Regions from separate parts of the Brachybacterium sp. AOP3-A1-3 genome, predicted to be linked through region 2. Evidence: riboswitches for the same ligand, from Rfam matches in the RefSeq annotation. Region 2 holds a riboswitch; each other region holds the start of a gene.

Region 1 (3,467 bases), on a different contig from region 2:
CCGCGGCCTCGGCCTACGAGACGTCCCTGGCGGCCTTCACGAAGGAGTCCGGCATCGACGTGCACGTCGAGGTGATCGGCTGGGACGACTACTGGAAGCAGCTCCCGCTGGATGTCGCGGGGGAGTCCCTGCCGGATGTGCTGTGGATGAACACGGCGAATCTCGCGGAGGCCCATGCCAGCGGGCAGCTGCTCGAGATCGGCGAGGTCGTGGGCGACGCCGCCGCGCAGTGGGAGAAGACCGCCACCGATCTCTACCGGATCGACGAGGCCCTGTGGGGCGTGCCCCAGATCTGGGACCAGAGCATCCTGGTCGCCCACCAGGAGCTCGTCGACGCCGCAGGAGGGGACGCCGCGGAGCTGAGTTTCGAGCCCGGCGCCGAGTCGGACGGCCTGCGCGACCTCGCGCGCGAGATCACCGTGGACGGTGAGGGCTTGCATCCCGGAGACGACGGGTTCGACGCCGCCGCCCGCGCGGCGTTCGGGTTCAGCGCGCACCCGGACCGCTCGGCGGTGCTGGGCCCCTTCATCGCCGGCCACGGAGGTGCATGGCAGGACGAGGAGGGCACCTTCACCTTCGCCTCGCCGGAGGGGATCGAGGCCGTGCAGTACCTCGCGGACCTCGCGGCGGGCCATCTCGCGCCCGACGGCGCCGAAGCGGTCGCCGACGAGGCCTTGTGCCAGAGCCAGTTCGTGGACGGCAAGCTCGGTCTGCTGCAGACGGGGACCTACGACCTCCATGTCCTCGCCGACGGGATCAAGGACGCGTTCCCCTGGTCCGTCAATCCGCCGGTCGCCGGGACGGAGGGATCCCACCCCCTGGTGCATGCGGTCGCGGCGGTCGGGATCACGCCCGACGACGACGATGAGCGCGAGGAGGCGATCGGGAAGCTGCTGAGCTGGCTGGGGAGCGTCGAGGGACAGCGACCGCTCGCGGAGAACCGCCTCGGCATCCCGGCCCACCGCGACCTGCACAGCGTCTGGCAGGAGGAATGGAAGGCCGGCGGCGTGGATGTCTCCCTCCTCGCGGAGGCGCCCGACGACGTGGCCCTCCCGGAGACCGGGAACCGGTCGGCAGAGGGCACAGGGGCCGCGCTCCCGCTCATCGCCGAGGTCTTCACCGGCAAGGCGACCGCCGCCGACGCGCTGCCGGAGGCCCAGGACGCGGCGACGGCCGCCTCGGGTTGATCCGCTCAGCCCATGGCAGGGCCGTCGCGGGCGGCAGGAACCTCGACGAAGAGCTCATCGGGCACTAGGCGGCCCGCGGTCTCGACGATCACGACGACCATGTCCGTGCCCGCCCAGGTCTGATGCACCTCTCCGGGCTCCCAGAATGCTGCCTGCGGCGCTGACGGACCCATTTCAGGGTGGACCGCCGGCCTGCCTATACTGGCCCGCGGACACGGGGTGCGCCGTCCGGCGCTGAGATCACACCCGTGGAACCTGATCTAGTTCGTACTAGCGAAGGGATGTCCTCAGTGGCTCCGTCGTACCCTGCCCGAATTCCCCGCGTGCTGTCGATCGCCGGCACCGACCCCTCCGGAGGAGCCGGCACCGCCGCGGACCTCAAATCCATCACCGCGGCCGGCGGCTACGGCATGAGCGTGGTGACCGCGCTGGTCGCCCAGAACACCCGCGGGGTGCGCGACATCCACGTGCCGCCGGTCGCGTTCCTCGACCAGCAGCTGCGCGCCGTGAGCGATGACGTGCAGATCGACGCGGTCAAGACCGGGATGCTCGGCACCGCCGCGATCATCGCGACCGTCTCCGCCTGGCTCGACGAGCACCCGCAGCAGATCCTGGTGGTGGATCCGGTGATGGTCGCGACCAGCGGGGACAGCCTCCTGGAGCCCGACGCGGAGCAGGCGATGATCGACTTCTGTGCCCGAGCCACCGCGGTCACCCCGAACATCGAGGAGCTCGCCCGACTGACGGGCGCAGAGCGCGCGGCCGACGAGCAGGAAGCCCTCGAGCAGGCCCGGCAGTGGGCCGCCCGGACCGGGGTCGCCGTGGTGGTGAAGACGGGTCATCTCCAGGCCCCGCTGGTGACGAACACGTGGGTGGAACCCGATGGCCTCGAGCATCGGGTCGACTCGGCGCGCCTGACCTCGACCAGCACCCACGGCACCGGATGCTCCTTGGCCTCGGCGCTCGCCACCCGGCTGGCAGGCGGCGACGCCCCGCAGGCGGCTCTCACCTGGGCCACGCAGTGGCTCCATGAGGCGATCGCCCACGGGGAGGCGCTGCGCGTCGGCACAGGCCACGGTCCCGTGGACCATTCCCACCGCGCCCGTCGGCTCCAGGCGGCGGGGGAGTCGACGCCCTGGCTCGTGCCTGGCCGGATCCCGGCGAGGCTCGTGAGCCCGGAGGGCATGCAGGCCCTCGTTGAAGTCGGTCTCCGCGCGGGCACCTCAGCCCCCTCCGAGGCCGGCGCATTCGAGTCCGCCGTCGAGCCGGCCGTCGCGCCGGCCGGTCCCTGGACGCGTGCCCTCTGGGCGGCGGGGGAGCCCCTTGCGCGTGCCGTCGCGGACTCGGACTTCGTGCGTGCCCTGGTCGACGGCAGCCTTCCCGACCGGGAGTTCTCCTTCTACCTCGCCCAGGACGCGCTGTATCTGCGCCGGTACTCCCGGGCGCTCGCAGCGTTGTCCGCAGCCTCGAGCGACCCCGGAGCCCAGGTGTTCTGGGCGCACGGCGCCGCGAACTGCCTCACGGTCGAGTCCGCCCTGCACCGCAGCTGGAACGGCGACCGCGAGGAACCCGAGATCTCGCCCGTGACCAGTGCCTATACCAACTTCCTGCTGGCCACGACGCGCGGCGAGGACCGGGTCGTCGCCGCGGCCGCCGTGCTGCCCTGCTACTGGCTCTACGCCCAGACCGGGGCCATGCTGCCGGCCGTCCCGAGCGACCACCCGTATGCGGACTGGCTCGATACCTACCGCGATCCCGACTTCGTCACCGCGACGCAGGGGGCACTCGACCTGGTCGAACAGGAGTTCGCCGCTGCCTCGCCGGTGGCCCGTTCCGCTGCTCTGCGCGCCTTTCTCGTCGCATGCCGTCACGAGCTGGAGTTCTTCGAGCAGGCGCTGCGCCTGGGGGAACCGGCTGCGCAGAGCCTCCGCGACCTCGCACTGGATGGGGCACGGTGAGCGCCCTCGCAGCGTCCCGATCCGATGTCGAGCGACTCCCTCCCCAGGGGCGGGCAGCACTGCGGGCCGGAGTGGTCGGCAACTGGATCGACAACATCCATGTGTTCCTCCCGCTCGCGGCGCTGGCCCCCGCGATGATCGTGCTCGCCGGTCCGGCGGCGGCGGCGGCCTCGACGGGCTCCCTGATCGTCGTCGCGATGCTGTTCGGTCGGCCGATCGGTGGCATCGTCTTCGGTCGCATCTCCGATCGGCTCGGGCGCACCCGCACCACCCGGGTCGCGATCGCCGGAACCGCCGCGTGCGCGCTCGCGATCGCCGCCAT
Region 2 (3,467 bases):
GGCACTCGACTCGGTGACTCTGATCCCGGAGTCCTCGAGGACCTGCCCGACCGGCTCCGGCTCCGCCTCCATGATCTCGAACCGGCTCCACACCAGGAGCGCTGCGACGGCGAGCACCACGAGTGCGAGCAGCACGACGAGCAGGCGGAGCGCCCAGCGGCGGGCCGGACGGGCGGTGGTCATGGACCCACGGTAGGGCACCCGCGTCTCGACCACGTTCTCGATCTCGTCCTCGCCGGGCCGGCCCGCCGGATGCCGTCAGCCATCGCTCCCGGAACCCGCGGGCAACGACGGGTCCGGCAGGTACACGGTGCCGCCCGCCTCGCGGAACTCGCGAGCCTTCGCCTCCATACCGGCCCGGGCGATCTCCGCCTGCTCCGCGGCGTCGCCGTAGGTGTCGCGGATGTCCTGGGACAGCCGCATCGAACAGAACTTCGGGCCGCACATCGAGCAGAAGTGCGCGGTCTTCGCGGGTTCCGCCGGCAGGGTCTCGTCGTGGTACTCCTGCGCGAGCTGCGGATCCAGGGACAGCCCGAACTGGTCGCGCCACCGGAACTCGAAACGCGCCTTCGACAGGGCGTCGTCCCGGGCGATCGCCCCGGGATGCCCCTTGGCGACGTCGGCCGCATGGGCCGCGATCTTGTAGGTGATCACCCCGGTCTTCACGTCATCGCGATCCGGCAGCCCCAGATGCTCCTTGGGAGTGACGTAGCAGAGCATGGCGGTGCCATAGCGGGCGATCTCCGTGGCGCCGATCGCCGAGGTGATGTGGTCGTACGCCGGGGCGATGTCGGTGACCAGCGGACCCAGCGTGTAGAACGGCGCGCCGTGGCACAGCTCCTGCTGCCGCTCCACGTTCTCGCGCACCAGGTGCAGCGGGATGTGTCCGGGCCCCTCGACCATCACCTGCACATCGTGCTCCCAGGCCCGCTCGGTGAGCTCGGCGAGGGTGTCGAGCTCTGCGAACTGGGCGGCATCGTTCGCGTCGGCGAGGGAGCCCGGCCGCAGCCCGTCGCCCAGCGAGAAGGACACGTCGTAGCGGGCGAAGATCTCGCACAGCTCGTCGAAGTGCTCGTACAGGAAGTTCTCGCGGTGATGGGCCAGGCACCAGCCGGCCAGGATGGACCCGCCACGCGAGACGATCCCGGTGACCCTGTTCGCGGTCAGCGGCACGTACCGCAGCAGCACCCCGGCGTGGATGGTCATGTAGTCCACGCCCTGCTCGCACTGCTCGATCACGGTGTCGCGGAAGATCTCCCAGGTCAGCGCATTCGCCTCCCCGTCGACCTTCTCGAGCGCCTGGTAGATCGGCACCGTCCCGATGGGCACCGGAGAATTGCGCAGCAGCCACTCGCGGGTGGTGTGGATGTCGTCCCCGGTGGACAGGTCCATGACCGTGTCCGCGCCCCAGCGGGTGGCCCATTCGAGCTTGGAGACCTCCTCGGCGATCGACGAGGTCACCGCCGAGTTGCCGATGTTCGCGTTGATCTTCACCAGGAAGGCCTTCCCGATGATCATCGGCTCCGCCTCCGGATGGTTCACGTTCGCCGGGAGGATCGCGCGGCCTGCGGCGAGCTCGCTGCGCACCAGCTCGACGTCGCAGTTCTCCCGCAGGGCGACGTAGCGCATCTCCGGGGTGATCTCGCCGCGCCGGGCATAGTGCATCTGCGTGACCCGGGTGCCGACGGGGGAGCGCAGCGGGGCGCGACGGGCACCGCGCCATTCGGCGCTAGCCTCGCCCCGACGCACGGCGCCGCGGCCGTCATCGGCGAGGGCGCGGTCTCGGCCCGCGTATGCCTGGACGTCACCGCGCTCGGCGATCCAGGTCTCCCGCATCGGCGGCAGCCCCACCTCCGGTACGCAGCCGGGACCGGCAGTGCGGTACACCGCCAGAGGAGGGTTCGCCGTGCCGTCGGGGGCATCGTCCTGGAGGACCCGGGTGATGGGCACACGGATGCCATGGGCAGGATCCTCGAGCACGTCGAGGCGGTGGGTGGGGTAGTTCTCGGGTCGTGCGAACTTCTCAGGGCGTGCGGACATAGCGCTGCGCTCTCCTTCTTCCTTCGCCGGCATTATCCGGGGCAGGTTCATTCGGTACTCGGACAGCGACAGTCCGATCTCAGCCCGTTGCATCGGGCACCCGAGGGATCGGCGACGATAGTAGCACCCGTCTCGACCGTGAGGATGCTCGAGCGGCTCGCCGCTGCCTCCCCTCGCGGTCGCCGGCCGCGAGGGGAGGCAGTGGATCTGGTGTGGCGCGTGCGAACGGTCCGGACTGCGATCCCGGAGTGGGGGAGGTGGGCCTGGTCGGCGACGAGGTGCCCTGCCCGTCGGCCTGGAGCGTCAGGACGGTCGAGCGTCCGCGCAGGCAGTGTTGGCTACGCTGGGAGTCGCGGCGCTGCCACCCCGGCGCGACCCTCCGTGGAAGGCGGCCCCATGACCCTCACCGACCTGCTGGACGCCCTCGATTCCGGCCAGGCCATCCCGGCGAACTCCCCGTTGCACGCGGTCATGCACGCCACCAGCCAGGAGGCGCTGAAGGTCACCGGAGAGCTCAACGGCGGCTATCACGAACCCTCCCGGGTGCGAGAGCTGCTCGCCGAGCTCACCGGCCGTGAGATCGACGAGAGCGTCACCCTGTTCCCGCCCTTCACCTCCGACTTCGGCAAGAACATCCACCTGGGCAAGCGCGTGTTCCTCAACGCCGGCTGCCGCTTCCAGGACCAGGGCGGGCTGCACATCGGCGACGACTGCCTCATCGGGCACAACACCGTGATCGCCACCCTGAACCACGATCTCGCCCCGAGCCGCCGCGGCGACCTCCACCCGGCCCCCGTGACGATCGGGAACAACGTGTGGATCGGCGCGAACGTGACGATCCTGCCCGGCGTCACCATCGGGGACGACGCCGTCATCGCCGCCGCCTCCGTCGTCACCAAGGACGTGCCGGCGAAAGCGCTCGTCGTCGGTTCGCCGGCCCGGGTGATCAGGACCGTCGAGGACTGAGAGCTACGCGCCGAAGGCCGTCGCCTCGCAGCGACGGGATGGCACCCATCAATTGGCGGGTGCCCCGCTACCTTGGGGCTTATGGCTCTTGAATTCCAGCGTTCGACGATCGCGGCTGTGCGCGCCGCGCTGCCCGAGCACCAGGTGATCGAGAAGCCACCCACACCGGCGTGGCTGAACCGGCCCGGATCGACCGACTGCGGAGACGCGTGGCCCCTGGTGAGAACGATCTACCGCCAATTGGCTGCGGCGGACCTCCCGGAAGTCATGCCCCCACGGGAACGGCGCAGCCTCGATGCAGTCATTCTCGGCCCCGACGGGCACAGCCGCATTCTCGAGGTCGACGAGACACAGCATTTCAATGAATTCCGTGCGCTCACCCTTCAGCCCTACCCGGCCTCTGCACGGACCGCGTTCGATCGACAGGACTGGATCGATCGCTCGCGGGCCAAGACGCGGCT
Region 3 (3,467 bases), on a different contig from region 2:
CTACCTTCCCGCCGCTCTGGTCGAGGAGGACTTCGCCTTCGCCGGGCGGGTGCTCTCCGGCGCCGAGGAGCTGCGCGAGCGCTGGAAGCGCGGCGTCTCCTTCGTGGAGGGCGCCGTCGGCTTCGCCGTGGGCAAGGAGTACGTGAGCCGTCACTTCCCGCCCGCCCACAAGGAGCGCATGAGCGTGCTGGTCGACGCCCTCATGGACGCCTACCGCAGCTCGATCCAGCAGCTGGAGTGGATGACCCCGGCGACCCGCGAGAAGGCGCTCACGAAGCTCGAGAAGTTCACCCCGAAGATCGGCTACCCCGACTCCTGGCGCGACTACGACGGCTTCGAGATCGTCCCCGGCGATCTGGTCGCGACGGTGCGCGCCTCGCGCCGCTTCGACGCCGAGTTCGAGTACGCCAAGGTGGGCGGCCCGATCGACGAGACCGAGTGGCACATGACCCCGCAGACGGTCAACGCGTACTACAACCCCGGCCGCAACGAGATCGTGTTCCCCGCCGCGATCCTGCAGCCGCCCTTCTTCGACGCCGAGGCCGAGGACGCCGTGAACTTCGGCGGCATCGGCGCCGTGATCGGCCACGAGGTGGGACACGGCTTCGACGACCAGGGCTCGAAGTACGACGGCGACGGCAACCTCGCCTCCTGGTGGACCCCGGAGGACCGCGAGGCGTTCGACGAGCGCGCCGCGACCCTCATCGCGCAGTACTCCGAGCTCTCCCCGCGCGAGCTCGACGACTCCCATCGTGTCAACGGTGCGCTCACCATCGGCGAGAACATCGGCGATCTGGGCGGGCTGTCCATCGCCGTGAAGGCGTACCTCGCGACCACCGGCGCCGACGCCCCGGAGCTCGACGGCTTCACCGGCCTGCAGCGGGTGTTCCTGTCCTGGGCCACCGTGTGGCGCGGCATGAACCGCCCGCAGGAGGGCATCCGTCGCCTCGCCGTGGACCCGCACGCCCCGATGGAGTTCCGCTGCAACACGGTGGTGGGCCACCTCGCCGAGTTCCATGAGGCCTTCGACGTGCGCGAGGGCGACGGGATGTACCGCGCCCCCGAGGACCGGGTGACGATCTGGTGATCATCGACCTCTCGACGGGCGTGCTGTGAGGCCCGACGCCCCGTTCTACGTCGGCACCACCCGGCCCTCCCGGATCGGCTGGACCCGCATCGGCCTGACGGTGCTGGCCGGCGTGATCGCCACGCTGCTGATGTCCTCGCGCAGCAGCGTGGCCGCCGGCCTGCTGATCGCGTTCCTGTTCGTCCTGCTCACGCTGTGGACCTGGATGGGTCAGCATGCGCGGTTCGTGGTCGACGAGCGCGGCCTCACGGTGAGCCTCGGCGGCTTCCTGCCGCGCAAGCCCTGGCCGCTGGCGGACTTCCGCACCGTGCAGTACCGCACGCTGGGGGCCTCCACGGTCGGGGTGACGCTCGGCGGGTACGGCTGGCGTCGGGGCCGGGCCTCCGCGTCCACGGCCGCGGAGCTCACCCCCGTCGGCAGCCGGAAGATCTACACGACCGGCCAGGCGCAGCAGCCGTACCGGCTGCTGGTGACCCGCGCAGGGAAGATGGTCGAGATCGTCGGGCGCTCGGGGACGAACTATGTGATCTCCCCCGAGGACACCGAGGCGACCGCCGCCGCGATCGACCAGGCGATCCGCGCCCGACGGTGACGCGAACCGCGCCCGTCGGTGACGCGAACCGCGCCCGCCGCCGAGACGGCTAGACTGTCGGGGTCATCCACTGACAGGGGAGCACCGCCACGGTGCTGAGAGTGCGCGAACCTGCGCAGACCCTCGAACCTGATCCGGCTCGCACCGGCGTAGGGAGTCGGGACATCCGCGCGGGGCCACCGGTCCTGTGCGCCCCTTCCGTGCAGATGGAAGGAGAAGTGATGACGCGTTTCCGCACCCTCGACCTGATGGTCACCGTGCTGATCGGGGCGGCCTTCGGGGTCGCCTATCTGGGATACGGGCAGCTGTACACGCTGATCGGTCCGTTCACCGCCGCCTTCAAGCCGGCCGAGGGGCTGCTCGCCGGGATCTGGTTCCTGCCGGGCATCCTCGCCGCGCTGCTCGTGCGCAAGCCGGGCGCCGCTCTGTTCGCCGGGCTGCTGGCCGCGGTGCTCTCGATGCTGCTGGGCAGCCCGTGGGGCTGGGGCACCGCGATCTCCGGGCTGATGCAGGGCGGCGGCGTCGAGCTCGCGTTCCTGCTCACCCGCTATCGGCGCTTCACGCTCCCGGTCGCGATCCTCGGCGGGCTGCTCGCCGCCGTCCTGGAATGGGGCTGGGAGAAGGTCATCTACTACCCCGAGATGAGCTGGCCGTTCTCCCTGGCCATGCTGGGGGCGTTCCTGGTCTCCGGGGCGCTGCTGTGCGGTGTGCTGGGCTGGGCGGCATCCCGCGCCCTGGCGGCGACCGGCGCGGTGGACTCCCTGCCCTCCGGTCGTGAGCATGCCCGCATCGCCGAGGCCTGAGACGGAGAGCTCGCCGATCTCCCCGATCACCCCGATCGCTCCGGTATCGCTGGACGGCCTCACCTGGCGCCCGCTCACCCGGCGGGAGCCGACGATCGCTGGGCTGGATCTCGTGATCCCTGCCGGCCAGCGCGTGCTGCTGGCCGGGGCGAGCGGGAGCGGCAAGTCGACGGTGCTGCGCGCCCTCGCGGGTCTGCTGGACGAGGAGACCGGCGAGGGCAGCGGGCTGGTCCCGCCCCCGCGACGGCCCGGCGAGCGCGGACTGCTGCTGCAGAACCCCACCCATGCGCTCGTGGCCGCGACCATCACGAGGGATGCCGCCTTCGGACCGGAGAACGCCGCCCTGGACCGCCCGGAGATCCACCGCCGCGCCGAGGACGCCCTCGCGTCGGCCCGGGGCGATCTGGATCCCTCCCGCGCCCCGCTGGATGTCAGCGGCGGACAGCAGCAGCGCATCGCCCTGGCCGGGTCGCTCGCGCTGGGTCCCGATCTGCTGCTGCTCGACGAGCCGACGAGCATGCTCGACCCCGCGACCGCACAGGAGGTGCGCACGGCGATCCTCGAGGCCGCCGAGGGCCGCACCCTCGTGCTCGCCGAGCACCGCATCGAGCCCTGGCTGCCCCACGTCGACCGGCTGGTGGTGCTCGGCGACCAGGCCCGGATCCTCGCCGACGGGGACCCGGAGGAGGTGCTGCGGGAGCGGCGGGAGGTGCTCGTCGAGGCGGGGGTGCTGGTCGAGACGGAGGCGCTGGAGGACGTCGCGACGTCGGCTGCACCGCAGCACGGGGCCCCGGCAGAGGCTCCAGACGGTGCTCCGGTGGCGTCACTGCACGGGGTGACGGTGCCGACGCGCGGGCTCTGCGCGCCGGTCGATCTCGCTGTGCACGCCGGGCGGATCACTGCGCTCACCGGCCCCAGCGGGGCGGGCAAGACCACCCTTCTGCGCACGCTGCTCGGTGCCGCCACTCCGGAGATCGGCACCGTG
Region 4 (3,467 bases), on a different contig from region 2:
GACCACGACGCGGGGCATGGGCGTTCTCCTGGAGGACGACGGCCGCGCTCGGGGGCGGGCCGGACGGGATGAATCTGCAGGGCGGGGCGGGAATGGCTCCCGGGCTCACCGACGGATCGGTGCCGACGCCCCCATCGTACCGAGCCGTGGCCCTTCGGCGGGGCAGTGCCCACACGAACCGGATCCGCCGGGGGTTCGAACCGGTTCCGCAGGAAACTCGAACCGGTTCCGCAGGGAGACCGAGCCGGATCTGCAGGGCATTGGCGTGGTGGTCCCGTGGTCGTACGGTGGGGGCACCCGATTCCGCAGACCCCGGAGGCAGCCATGAAGATCCGTCACCTCGTCCATTCCTGCCTGCTCGTCGAGATGGCCGGGCGGAGGGTTCTCGTGGACCCCGGCATCTTCAGCGGCGAGGCCATGCGAACGCTGGGCACCGAGGTGCTCGCGGGCGTCGACGCCGTCGCCGTCACGCATCAGCATCCTGATCATCTCGACCGCGGCCTGCTGGACCACGTCCTGGCTGCGAGCGCGCAGGCGGTCGTGATCGCCGAGCCGGAGACGGCCGCGCAGCTCGCCGAGAGCAGCGAGGACGGCGCCGCGGTCTCGACCGAGCGCCTGCTGCCGCTCAGCGCGGGCGAGGCTCATGAGTTCCCAGCACTGGACGGTCGCGAGGCGCTGCGGATCGTCGCGGCAGGCGGTCAGCACGCCATCATCCATCCCGACATCCCGCGCGTGGGCAACGTGGGCCTCGTGCTCTCCGCCGGGGGCGGGCCGCAGCTCGGGATCACGGGGGATTCGTTGGAGCCCCTGCAGGAGTTCCACGGCATCGACGCCCTGGCCTTCGCCGTGGTGGCGCCGTGGTCCAAGATGTCCGAGACCATCGACTTCCTGCGCGCGGTGCGCCCGCGTCTGGCTCTGCCGGTCCACGATGCGGTGGCCAGCGAGGGCGGCCGGTCGATCTACCTGCGCCAGTCCGGTGCGCTCTCGCCCGAGGGCACCGAGGTGCGCGACTGGCCGGAGGACGGCGTCGTCGAGCTCTGAGCTCTGAGCTCTGAACGGAAGGTGCCGGTCCCGCCGTCCTGGCACCTGGTGGTCAGGGCCGAGGGCGTGTGAAGACGGGCGCTGCCGAGGCGCGCGCTTCGGCGACGGCTGCCCGCATCTGACCGCGCCAGACCGGTCCGTGACCGGGGACGAGGGTGTCGGCGTCGATCTGCGCGATGCTGCCCAGGGTGTCGTAGAGCCCGACCGGATCGTGGGCGGTCAGCGCCGGCAGCAGCTGCGGCCCGACGCGCGAGGTGACGGGATGCCCGGTGATCAGCGCGTCGCCGGTGAGCACGACGCCTGCCCTCGGCAGGTGGTAGATGGTGTGGCCCGAGGTGTGCCCGGGGCAGGCCAGGGCGACCGGGGCCCCCGGGAGATCCAGCGCCGTACCGGTCCTCACGGCCTGCGTCTGCGGCAGCCGGATCGAGGACAGCGCACCGGCGCGCAGGAGGGTGAGCGTCCAGAGCGCCGTGCGCGGCCGCCAGCACTGCGGCAGGACGTCCGCGGCCGTGGCCTGCTCATGGGCCTCGCCGCGGAGCATGGGCAGTTCGTGCTCATGGGCGTGGAGCGGGAATCGATGGATCTCCTGCAGCTGCGGGAGAGCGCCCACATGGTCGACATGGGCGTGAGTGATCAAGGCACCCCGGATGTCCTCCACCCTGTTCCCGATGTGCTCGACGGCGGCGATCACGGCGCCCAGATCCTTCGGATAGCCCGCATCGATCAGGGTGAGGTCACGGCCCTCTCGCACCAGCGTCCAGTTCGAGGCGATCCCCGAGACCATGAAGACGTCGTCGGCAATGGCGTGGATCTGCATCTTTCCCACGATCCTTGTGCTCCCCTCCTGGAGTTCCGGCCCCGAAAGTATCAGCCGCGCGCGACCGCTCCAGGGCCCGGGCGACGGGTTCTGTGAACGTGGCCGTCGGTGAGCCCGCGGTCCCGTCTACAGTGGCCCCGTGCACGGGAGTCCGGTAGGCCGGGCTGAGAGGGAGTTCTCCAACTCCGACCGTAGAACCTGACCCGGATCATGCCGGCGCAGGAAGCTCCGCCGGGCGAGATCCGCCGCGTGCCCGTGCCCTTCGTGAAAGGCACGGACCATGACCTCAGCGTCTGCCGCATCCGTCGGCGCCCCGCCCGCAGTCCCGGAGAATCCCGCCGACCCCACTGATCCCGCCGATCCCGTCGACCCCATTGATCTCGCTGATTCCCCCGATCCCACGGCGACGCCGCTCGGGTTCGGCGTGGGCGCCCGGGTGACCGTCGCCGTGATGGCGGACGACTACGCGCCGCTCCTGCTCGACGTCCTCTCACGCCTCGACGGGACCGGCCTCGTGCGCGAGACCGGCGACGTCTCCACCTACATCGGCGGCCATGAGGTGCACCTGCAGCGCTATCTCATCGATCTCGCCGAGGATCTCGCCCGCACCGAGCACCACGCCACGATCTCCGTGCTCCTGTCCCGGGGATGCCCGGGGGAGGTGGCCTGCGAGCTGCCCGGCGGGGCCGGACCCCGTGCAACGGACGTGCCGGAGCCCCGCCGCACAGGCCGCTACGCCGCGGCGGAATGGGCTCTGTACCCGCTGGCCGATCAGGTGCTCGCCGATGGCACGCTCCCGGACCACATGCGGGACATCTACGCGGCGATCGATCACGCCCGCGAGCTGGGGACCTTCCGGGGCTCCGAGCACTTCGTGACCCGTCTCGAGGGCGACGTCGGCGACGTCCTGGCCACGGCGATCGCCGGATGGCTGCTGGTGGGACGCGGCGTCCAGCACGTGACGAGCCACCTCTCGATCTCGCTGAACAGCCCCTCGCACGCGACGCGCACCCTGGACGCGACGCGCACCCTGGACGAGGTGACGCGATGACCGCGATGCAGGAAGCCCCGTCCCGGAGGCGCGCCCGCTTCACTCTGCGGGAGATCGTGCTGGTCGTCGTGCTCGGCGTCGTGTTCGGCTTCCTGTACTGGATCTTCGTCCAGGCATGGAACGGCCTTGCGATCGCCATGGGCCCCGCGGGCGATCTCGCCCAGCACGTCCTGTTCGGATCCTGGCTGCTCGTGGGGCCGATCGCCGTGGCGATCCTCCGGCGACCGGGCAGCGGCATCCTCGCGGAGCTGATCGCCGCGGTCGTCGAGGTGGTGTTCCTCGGCAGCCCGGTCGGCCCGCTGCTGGTGCTCTCGGCGCTGCTGCAGGGCATCGGCAGCGAGCTGCCCTTCGCCCTGACCAAGTACCGCCGTTTCGGCTGGGGCGTGTTCGCCGCGTCGGGCGCCCTCGGCGCCGGGCTCGTGTTCTTCTGGACCGCGTATCGGATGGGCTGGTACGGGCAGGATCTGCTCGAGCTGCGCCTGGGTGTGCAGGTGCTGTCGGGGATCGTGCTCGGCGGGCTGCTCGCGAGGACCATCGTCGGCGCCCTGCGGAGAACGG

The links. Region 2 has a riboswitch for thiamine pyrophosphate ahead of thiC (phosphomethylpyrimidine synthase ThiC). Riboswitches for the same ligand answer to the same signal wherever they lie in the genome.
Region 1: it holds a riboswitch for thiamine pyrophosphate, as region 2 does, so the genes downstream of both, ACT3T5_RS11235 (bifunctional hydroxymethylpyrimidine kinase/phosphomethylpyrimidine kinase) here and thiC (phosphomethylpyrimidine synthase ThiC) in region 2, are expected to answer to the same signal.
Region 3: it holds a riboswitch for thiamine pyrophosphate, as region 2 does, so the genes downstream of both, ACT3T5_RS11095 (ECF transporter S component) here and thiC (phosphomethylpyrimidine synthase ThiC) in region 2, are expected to answer to the same signal.
Region 4: it holds a riboswitch for thiamine pyrophosphate, as region 2 does, so the genes downstream of both, ACT3T5_RS07695 (YkoF family thiamine/hydroxymethylpyrimidine-binding protein) here and thiC (phosphomethylpyrimidine synthase ThiC) in region 2, are expected to answer to the same signal.

What each region holds. Positions count from the first base shown of each region.
Region 1 covers NZ_JBQSXM010000007.1:64,522-67,988, reverse strand. Annotated here, with positions in the region: gene ACT3T5_RS11245 (ABC transporter substrate-binding protein) at 1-1,187, shown strand, start outside; gene ACT3T5_RS11240 (hypothetical protein) at 1,193-1,315, opposite strand; TPP riboswitch at 1,393-1,486, shown strand; gene ACT3T5_RS11235 (bifunctional hydroxymethylpyrimidine kinase/phosphomethylpyrimidine kinase) at 1,511-3,145, shown strand; gene ACT3T5_RS11230 (MFS transporter) at 3,142-3,467, shown strand, end outside.
Region 2 covers NZ_JBQSXM010000002.1:221,510-224,976, forward strand. Annotated here, with positions in the region: gene ACT3T5_RS03800 (hypothetical protein) at 1-183, opposite strand, end outside; gene thiC (phosphomethylpyrimidine synthase ThiC) at 259-2,040, opposite strand; TPP riboswitch at 2,042-2,152, opposite strand; gene ACT3T5_RS03810 (sugar O-acetyltransferase) at 2,437-3,006, shown strand; gene ACT3T5_RS03815 (hypothetical protein) at 3,088-3,467, shown strand, end outside.
Region 3 covers NZ_JBQSXM010000007.1:30,350-33,816, forward strand. Annotated here, with positions in the region: gene ACT3T5_RS11085 (M13 family metallopeptidase) at 1-1,087, shown strand, start outside; gene ACT3T5_RS11090 (hypothetical protein) at 1,113-1,679, shown strand; TPP riboswitch at 1,745-1,852, shown strand; gene ACT3T5_RS11095 (ECF transporter S component) at 1,901-2,482, shown strand; gene ACT3T5_RS11100 (ATP-binding cassette domain-containing protein) at 2,460-3,467, shown strand, end outside.
Region 4 covers NZ_JBQSXM010000004.1:108,294-111,760, reverse strand. Annotated here, with positions in the region: gene purS (phosphoribosylformylglycinamidine synthase subunit PurS) at 1-18, opposite strand, end outside; gene ACT3T5_RS07705 (MBL fold metallo-hydrolase) at 325-1,041, shown strand; gene ACT3T5_RS07700 (MBL fold metallo-hydrolase) at 1,094-1,858, opposite strand; TPP riboswitch at 1,992-2,100, shown strand; gene ACT3T5_RS07695 (YkoF family thiamine/hydroxymethylpyrimidine-binding protein) at 2,139-2,909, shown strand; gene ACT3T5_RS07690 (ECF transporter S component) at 2,906-3,467, shown strand, end outside.